2 regions of the Paenibacillus sp. CFBP 13594 genome follow, and region 2 is predicted to be linked to the other one. Evidence: riboswitches for the same ligand, from Rfam matches in the RefSeq annotation. Region 2 holds a riboswitch; the other holds the start of a gene.
What was found. Region 2 has a riboswitch for S-adenosylmethionine ahead of mmuP (S-methylmethionine permease). Riboswitches for the same ligand answer to the same signal wherever they lie in the genome.
Positions count from the first base shown of each region.

Region 1: it holds a riboswitch for S-adenosylmethionine, as region 2 does, so the genes downstream of both, IFU39_RS27190 (methionine ABC transporter ATP-binding protein) here and mmuP (S-methylmethionine permease) in region 2, are expected to answer to the same signal.

Region 1 is NZ_JACYVQ010000011.1:74,296-78,250, reverse strand. Features, by position in the region: gene IFU39_RS27200 (MetQ/NlpA family ABC transporter substrate-binding protein) at 1-671, opposite strand, end outside; gene IFU39_RS27195 (methionine ABC transporter permease) at 747-1,406, opposite strand; gene IFU39_RS27190 (methionine ABC transporter ATP-binding protein) at 1,407-2,441, opposite strand; SAM riboswitch class I at 2,568-2,709, opposite strand; gene IFU39_RS27185 (Cthe_2314 family HEPN domain-containing protein) at 2,848-3,564, opposite strand; gene IFU39_RS27180 (COX15/CtaA family protein) at 3,770-3,955, opposite strand, start outside.
Region 2 is NZ_JACYVQ010000010.1:67,503-71,457, reverse strand. Features, by position in the region: gene mmuM (homocysteine S-methyltransferase) at 1-703, opposite strand, end outside; gene mmuP (S-methylmethionine permease) at 681-2,093, opposite strand; SAM riboswitch class I at 2,186-2,287, opposite strand; gene IFU39_RS25990 (Ger(x)C family spore germination protein) at 2,358-3,560, opposite strand; gene IFU39_RS25985 (GerAB/ArcD/ProY family transporter) at 3,557-3,955, opposite strand, start outside.

The DNA of each region.
Region 1 (3,955 bases), on a different contig from region 2:
AAAGCATCATTCGCTGGATTCAGGTTTGCTTCAAGCGCATAGTTAGCGTTGATGAATACCAGATCCGCTTCATCCAATTGACGAGGCATCATGGCTGCATCCAGCTCGATAATATTCAGATTTTTCGGATTGGCTGTGATATCTTGAATCGTAGATGTAATATTTGTGTTGTCTTTCAGCGTAATAATGCCTTCCTTCGCAAGCAACAACAGTGCACGTCCGCCATTGGATGGGTCATTTGGAATGGCTACTTTTGCGCCGTCAGCCAATTCATCCAAAGACTTAATCTTCTTGGAGTATCCACCAAAAGGTTCAACATGAACAGGTGTTACAGTAACGAGGTTGAATCCACGTTCTTTATTCTCTGTGTCCAGATAAGGCTGGTGCTGGAAGAAGTTTGCATCCAATTTTTTATCAGCAAGTTGCTGGTTTGGTTGTACATAGTCATTAAACGTAACGACTTGTAAACGAATACCTTGTGCTTCCAGCTCAGGCTTGATGCTTTCCAGAATCTCTGCGTGTGGTGTAGGTGAAGCTCCAACTTTCAATTCAACTGTACGTGGTGCACCTGCTGAATTATCTGCGCCGCTATCAGCGTCCTTATTGTTTCCGCAAGCTGCGAGAACCGCAATCAGCATAAGACTAAGTAGAGCGAATGACCATTTTTTCATGTGTAAAACCCCTTCTCTAATCATTTTTTTCATGTGGCGTCCGCATGAATGCATATCCATCATGTTATCTATGTGTTATTTCCTGGTGAAAAATGTAACCAAGCGATCTCCAGCCATCTGGAGAATTTGCACAAGAATGATCATCGACACTACGGATATAATCATGATTTCATTTTGATAACGATAATACCCATAGTTGATTGCCAGCGTTCCCAGACCTCCACCACCAACCATGCCCGCCATCGCCGTGTAAGAGACAAGCGTAACGATGGTAATGGTTATCCCAGCAACCAAACCAGGTAACGCTTCAGGCAGTAATACCCGTCTTACAATCTGTCCGGTCGATGCACCCATCGACTGTGCCGCTTCAATGACACCCCGATCAACTTCTCGCAACGTCGTCTCCACCAATCGAGCAAAGTAAGGAGCTGCTGAAATAACTAAAGGTGGTATAACACCTAACACTCCTGTAGCTGTACCGACGAGTGAACGAGTGAATGGAATAAGAGCAACAATCAATATGATAAATGGAACTGAGCGCAAAATATTCACAATCAAGGACAATATAATGTACACCGTCCGTGATTTGATCGAAGCAGATCGGGCTGTCATGAACAGCAGAACTCCGAGCGGTAAACCAAAGATTACGGTGAACAAGCCTGATACACCCAAAATTTGCAGCGTCTCAATAGAGGCTTTACCAACCTCTTCCCAACGTACGGTTGAAAAATCCATCTAACGAAGCACCTCCACATCAAGTCCCTCTGCGGTTAATTCTGATATCGTCCGATCAATCGCAATGGAATCACCCTCGAACCGAACGGTCAGCTGTCCATAAGGCACCTGTTTAATCGTAGAGATTGTACCCTGCAGGATGGCAAAATCCACGCCTGTCTTACGTACCGTTCTCGACAAAATCGCTTCATACGTTTTGTTACCCAGAAAGGATATCTTCACAAGTTTGGAAGCAGCACCTGCCTGCAATTCAATGCCTGCATTCGCCAGAGCGGTCTCTTCCAGAGCAAGTCCAGCTTCATGGTCACGCATCATGAAGTCCCGCGTAATCGCATGCTGCGGCTTCAGGAACACTTCGGTTACAGGTCCCTGTTCCACAATGCCACCTTGATGAATGACAGCTACCTTGTCACAGATGTTCTGAATGACATGCATCTCATGTGTGATCAGCACAATCGTAAGGTTGTACTTTTCATTAATGTCGAGCAATAACTTCAGGATTGAATTTGTCGTCTGCGGATCAAGTGCCGAAGTAGCCTCATCACAGAGAAGTACATTCGGATCACTTGCAAGTGCTCTCGCAATCCCTACACGTTGTTTCTGTCCACCCGATAATTGAGCTGGATATTTGTTGCTATGGTTCTCCAGGCCAACGAGATTGAGCATTTCCTTCACTTTGCGATCAATGGCATCCTTTGGTGTATTCACAAGCTTTAGCGGAAAAGCCACATTATCATATACCGTTGCCGAAGATAACAGATTAAAGTGTTGAAAAATCATCCCGATCTTGCGTCTCTGTTGCTGCAGTTCGGTTTTGCTCAGTTCAGTCAGGTTGATCCCATCAACCCATACTTCACCCTCCGTAGGCCGTTCTAGCAAATTAATGCAGCGAATCAATGTACTTTTGCCCGCTCCAGAATGCCCAATCACGCCGTAGATTTCGCCCTTTTGGATGTTCAAATTCAGCTCGGATAACGCTGTTGTAGATTTTGCCCCTTTGCCGTACGTTTTCGTTAAACCTTTTAATTCAATCAATCGCACTTGCCCCTTTCCAACCACCTACATGTATCTTTACCCGATCTAAAGGAAAACTCCCCTTAAAGTACAAAAAAAGAGCCCTTTGCAGAAACAAAGAGGGCTCTTCACGTGAAAGAATATACCTTCTCATCTGCCAAAATCGTGCCTTGCACCATTTTGTAGGAATTAGCACCTAACATCTATAACGAATGATACATGTATCATGTCATTACAAATCGGTTGCCGGGCTTCATCGGGCCTGTCCCTCCGCCGCTCTCGATAAGAAATATGTTATTGTAGGATTTTATAAGTTCATGTAGTTTATGCTTTATAATGTGAATGTAACTTTTGAGAAATATCATTTCATTCTTCGTCATTGTAACACTCTAATTGAAACTCAGTATATTCCAAGTATTCCGATTTGTCAAAGGGAATTATTTCTTTTCCATATTTTGTTAATATAACGATAAGAGGCTGTTAACGTTTCACAGACCATATCGACGCCCTGACGCATTTCCTGCACATGCTGATTCAAATCCTCCAATTTCACTTTACCTTGCAAGGTCTGGTGTAACTGCCACAGGTCATCATGCATTTCTGAGTTCATGTAGTGAATTTCCATATTACGTCGTTTGCGCAGCTTGCTCATCGGCTCACGATAAGAGTCCTTGATCTGTATTAATTGCAACGCAAGATCATGGTGCTCCCTCGCATAATCGAACTGCCTTAACACTGTAAAATAAGAAAAATGCGCTTTGGTATTTGAAGTATTCAACTGGAATATTTCATTTAGTACCGTACCCACTTTATCCAGGATGGCAAAGCAGCGGATAAAGCCATCTTTGTAGAAATACACATACCGTGCATACTCTGCTTTTTCAGTCGCCGTCATATCATCCGTTGAGCCTGCAACGACCTTATTGCGAAAATGAGCAGCAGCGAAACAGCTTTGCTCTAGTTCATCCAGTGAGGAGATAAGTCCCTGAGTCCACACATACAGTTTCCGATAGTCATGCGTGGGATCATGGTCCACATGCATTTGTCGTTGAAATAACTCAAGCGTATGCGCCATTGCGTCCATCGCTGCCTTCAATTTACCTTCGTTTATACGTGGCTTTTCCCCCAACAACGTTCGCAGCATATCTAACCTCCTCTTTTCCAAATCAACAAGAATTCATCACCGTAAACGTAACACATCATCCATTCCGTGTAATTGCTGCTTGCCATAGGTTGCCCTGATCCCCCTGACATCAAACAAAGTCCACCTGTCCAATGATGTACATCACTGGATGGTGGACTTTCATATTTAGCCCAAGTACCTTTGGAAAAAAGAATGGATCTATATCTTAGAAACGATTAGCCGGGCGATGCAGCTTGTACACCAGGAAACTCATATACGTTAAAACTCCGAATAATATGGCGATATCCAACATATGAGCGAGAGCTACAAACATGTATACTTCCGGACGGTTCATTGTCACCATCATGAAAATACCAATGACTACTTGCATCAGGATGAGAACAACGGATAC
Region 2 (3,955 bases):
CATACGCATGAGGAAACTCCTTCAGTAATTCAACCAGCACCTGAGCTTCCTGCAAGGAAGGAATCGTCTCAAACGCCAGAATATCAGCACCCGCTTCAATCAGCGCCGCCATACGCGGACGGTGAAATGCGGCAAGCGTCTCATCCGACACGCCGTAATGACCCACATACTCTGAACCGTCCGCCAGATAAGCGCCGTACGGACCTACGGACCCGGCAATAATTGGACGTAGACGAAGACAATTTCCTTCGCGATCCCCTGTACGATCTGTTATATACTCCTCATTCTCCACCGTCTCAGCACGTACCGAAGAAGCTTCTACAAGCTGACTTGTCGAGCTTTCTCTCCCTACTAGTCTACTCTGCACTTCTGCCCACACGTCATCTCTCGCCTGTGCAGCCAGTTCCACCGTCTTGCGGATCAGCTCCAGTGCTGCCTGTTCATCGATCCCTCTCTTGCGGAAACCATCCACCGTCGCCTGATAACTGGATGTAATCGCACAGTCGGCTCCTGCTCGAAAATAATCTGCATGGACCTGAACGATAACATCCGGATTCTCAAGTAACACACGAGCAGACCATAGTGGATCATCGAGATCACATCCATGCTGTTCGAGTTCCGTTGCCAGCGCTCCATCCAGAATCATGACCGGATGTTCACGCAGGATCCGTTCTAAGGGGTTAGTCTGTTGTGCTTGCGTCATGTACTTGTCCTCTTTTCTTATTCACACGTTCTGTCAGATAATAAGCAGCGTAACACACTGCAATAAACGGAACCCCACAATATAGCGCAATTCGCTGTGTCGGGTCAAAGGCAATACCTATGCATGAAGCCAGGCATAATATAAATGAAACAATTGGTACCACCGGATATAGTGGTGTGCGGTAGACCAGATCTTTGACCGCATGTCCTTCCCGGATATATTGTCTGCGGAACATGTATTGGGAGACACTGATACTCATCCATACCGCAACGACAGCCAGACCTGAAATGGAAACCAGTGTAATATACACGGTACCTGGCGCAATGATGCTGGACAGCAAGGCCAACGCACCACCCACCATACTAATCAGAAGTGCATTCAGCGGTACCCCGCTTTTGGTCAATTTGGCAAACCACGGAGAGATCGTTTTTTTGTCAGCCAGAGACCAGAGCATCCGTGAAGATGCATATAGGCCCGAATTGGCAGCAGAGAGAATCGCCGTCAGAATAACAAAGTTCATAATGTCTGCTGCATAGGGTACACCCACCCGCTCCATTACCGCTACAAACGGACTTTCCAGTACACTGGCATCCGACATGGGCAACAAGGCCGACAAGATAATAATCGTTCCGATGAAGAAAATAACCAAACGCCACAGCGTTGTATGAATAGCTTTCGGTATCGTCTTTTCCGGGTTCTCCGTCTCACCCGCGGCAATGCCGATTAACTCGGTGCCTGAGAAGGCAAAGTTTACAGCAAGCATGGTCATCAATATGGCTGTAGCCCCATGAGGGAACCACCCGGATGCGGTAATATTCGATAGAAATGGAGCCGGTTCAGAATCCGCCATGGGAATGAACCCAAACATGGCTGCGCCACCGATAATAATGAAGATTACGATAGTCACTACTTTTACAGATGAGAACCAGAACTCGGATTCCGCAAATAATTTCACCGTTAATGCATTAAACAGAAAGATCATCAGTGCAAAGAGCGCACTCCATATCCATACGTTCACCGATGGGAACCAGCGCTGCATCAGCAATCCAGCGGCTGTGAATTCGGAGCCAAGCGCAACAGTCCAGGTTAACCAGTATAACCAAGCCACCGTGTAGCCTGTTGCCGGTCCGATATATTTGGCTGCATAACTATGAAATGCTCCCGTCTCTGGCATATGAACAGACAGTTCACCAAGACAGAGCATCACCAGATATACAACGATGGCTCCGATTAGATAGGACAGAATGGTTCCCAGTGGTCCCGCCTGCTGAATGGTGTAACCTGAGCTGAGGAATAATCCCGTTCCAATGACTCCTCCGAGAGAGAGCATGACCACATGCCGTGCTTGCATTTTCCGCTGAAAATGCCCTTTGTCGTTGTTGTTTTCCATACCAGCTGCTCCCCTACTTCTTCATCCAGAAAAAACAAAAAAGACCCACTCTGCCTAAAGAGTGCGCCGTTACTGACAAATAAAAACAAACGCTCCTATCTATCAGGCTTTCACCCGCTGGAATTAGCACAGTATCCTTCAGATCTGTTGCTGAGGTTTCTAAGGGCCAGTCCCTCCACCTCTCTGGATAAGAAAATGATTTTTTACTAATATAGCGATCTATCATGAATGTGTCAACATTTAAATAATAAATGGCACACCTCGCTATTCCGTGGAAGACCCCGGATTGGTGATGGTGGTCTTTACCTCATACGTGATCGGCACGGTGCTAAAAATTTTATCCCAATCGTCTTTGACTTTTTTCCATGTTTTAGGTTCTTTGATACGCAAGCTATCCCGAAAATCCGCAACATCTACTTTATAGGTATGCTGCAGTTTGTATAACACCTGTCGAATCTGTTGTTCAGCCAGTTCAGCAAATTCTTTTTCCAATTCTCTGAGATAAGCACCTTTTTCCTCTTCCTCTGGAGCACGCCAATCCTCCATCAACCAGCCTTCGGATTCAGTCTTCACATGGAATGAAATATCATCGCCAACCACTTTTGGAATTATTTTTGTTTTTTTCTTCTTCATTTCATATACAACAGTGAATCCCGCTTTATTGTATGTCTTCAAGATGCCTCCTTTTTCTTTAGGTCTGATCCACGACAGCCCTTCTAGATCCGTTTGGCTGAGTTCCCCGATGAATTTGGTCGTTTTCCCATCAAAGATACTGGCACCGGAGAACTTGTCCTCTCCATTGAAGTTCAGTACATTCTGGAGCAAAAAGCTGGAACCGGATTGCATTTGTGCATCTAGTTTGGAGAGTAGAACGGGGTCCAGGATTTTATTGGACAAGTACGAATTACCTGTAATACCTGTAAGATAAAATGCTGGAATCCGGGAAGGATCATCTGAAGTCAGTACATCAGCAGCGCGATGATGGCTAATCAGCACCAGACAGTTAGGACGAATATCGTTATCCCGAAGTACAAAATCCAGCAGCTGGTCCAGACCATACTTTTTGGCGATATCCTTGGACACAACGATAACCTTCAGATGATGCCCGATGAGCGGATGATCTCGCCTTAGTGCAAACTGACGAAAGATTTGCAGCAAGGAATCTCCGGTAAGCTGTTCATTGGAGTAGGACGTTTTACCAGAAGCAGGTGACCCGGATTGTTGGCTCTTCTGACTGCTGGAGTTACCGGGAGCAATCTGTACCGTGGCTGTCACATTGTTCTGCTTGGAATACGCTCCTCCCTGATTAGCGATGTTTTTCTCAAATTCCGTCTCTTTGCCAATATCGATCCCAAGACCAACGTATACACTTAGATCCTCTATCTCCCGACTGCTCCAACATCCGGATATCGTTAAGAGTATGCATAATACAGTGGCTAAGCGTAACAACATACGGAATGTAATCATGCATGCTTGCCTCCTTTTTTACGAATCAGACTTAACAACAGTAGTACCAGAGGTAAAATGGCAAATAACCATACGGACACGTTACCCAGCATATCTCCTAGTTCGAAGGTATCATCCACGGTCTTGGGCATCATTGCTATCAGATAGATGAACGGAAGCAGACCGTACATAATACCTTTGATTTTTTTGGAACGGAACAAATCACGAATACCCACCGACGCGCAGTAATGTGTGATCGCTGTAGTCGAGAAAATTTGCATAATCCAGATGACCAGCAATAAGGATTCGAATCTTTCGAATATTAAACCTTGTATCTCAAAGCTTCTTACCAAATCCAGCGTTGGCCAGGTTCGCGTTTTGATCCCATCAAGGGATAAACTGCCTATGACCATGAC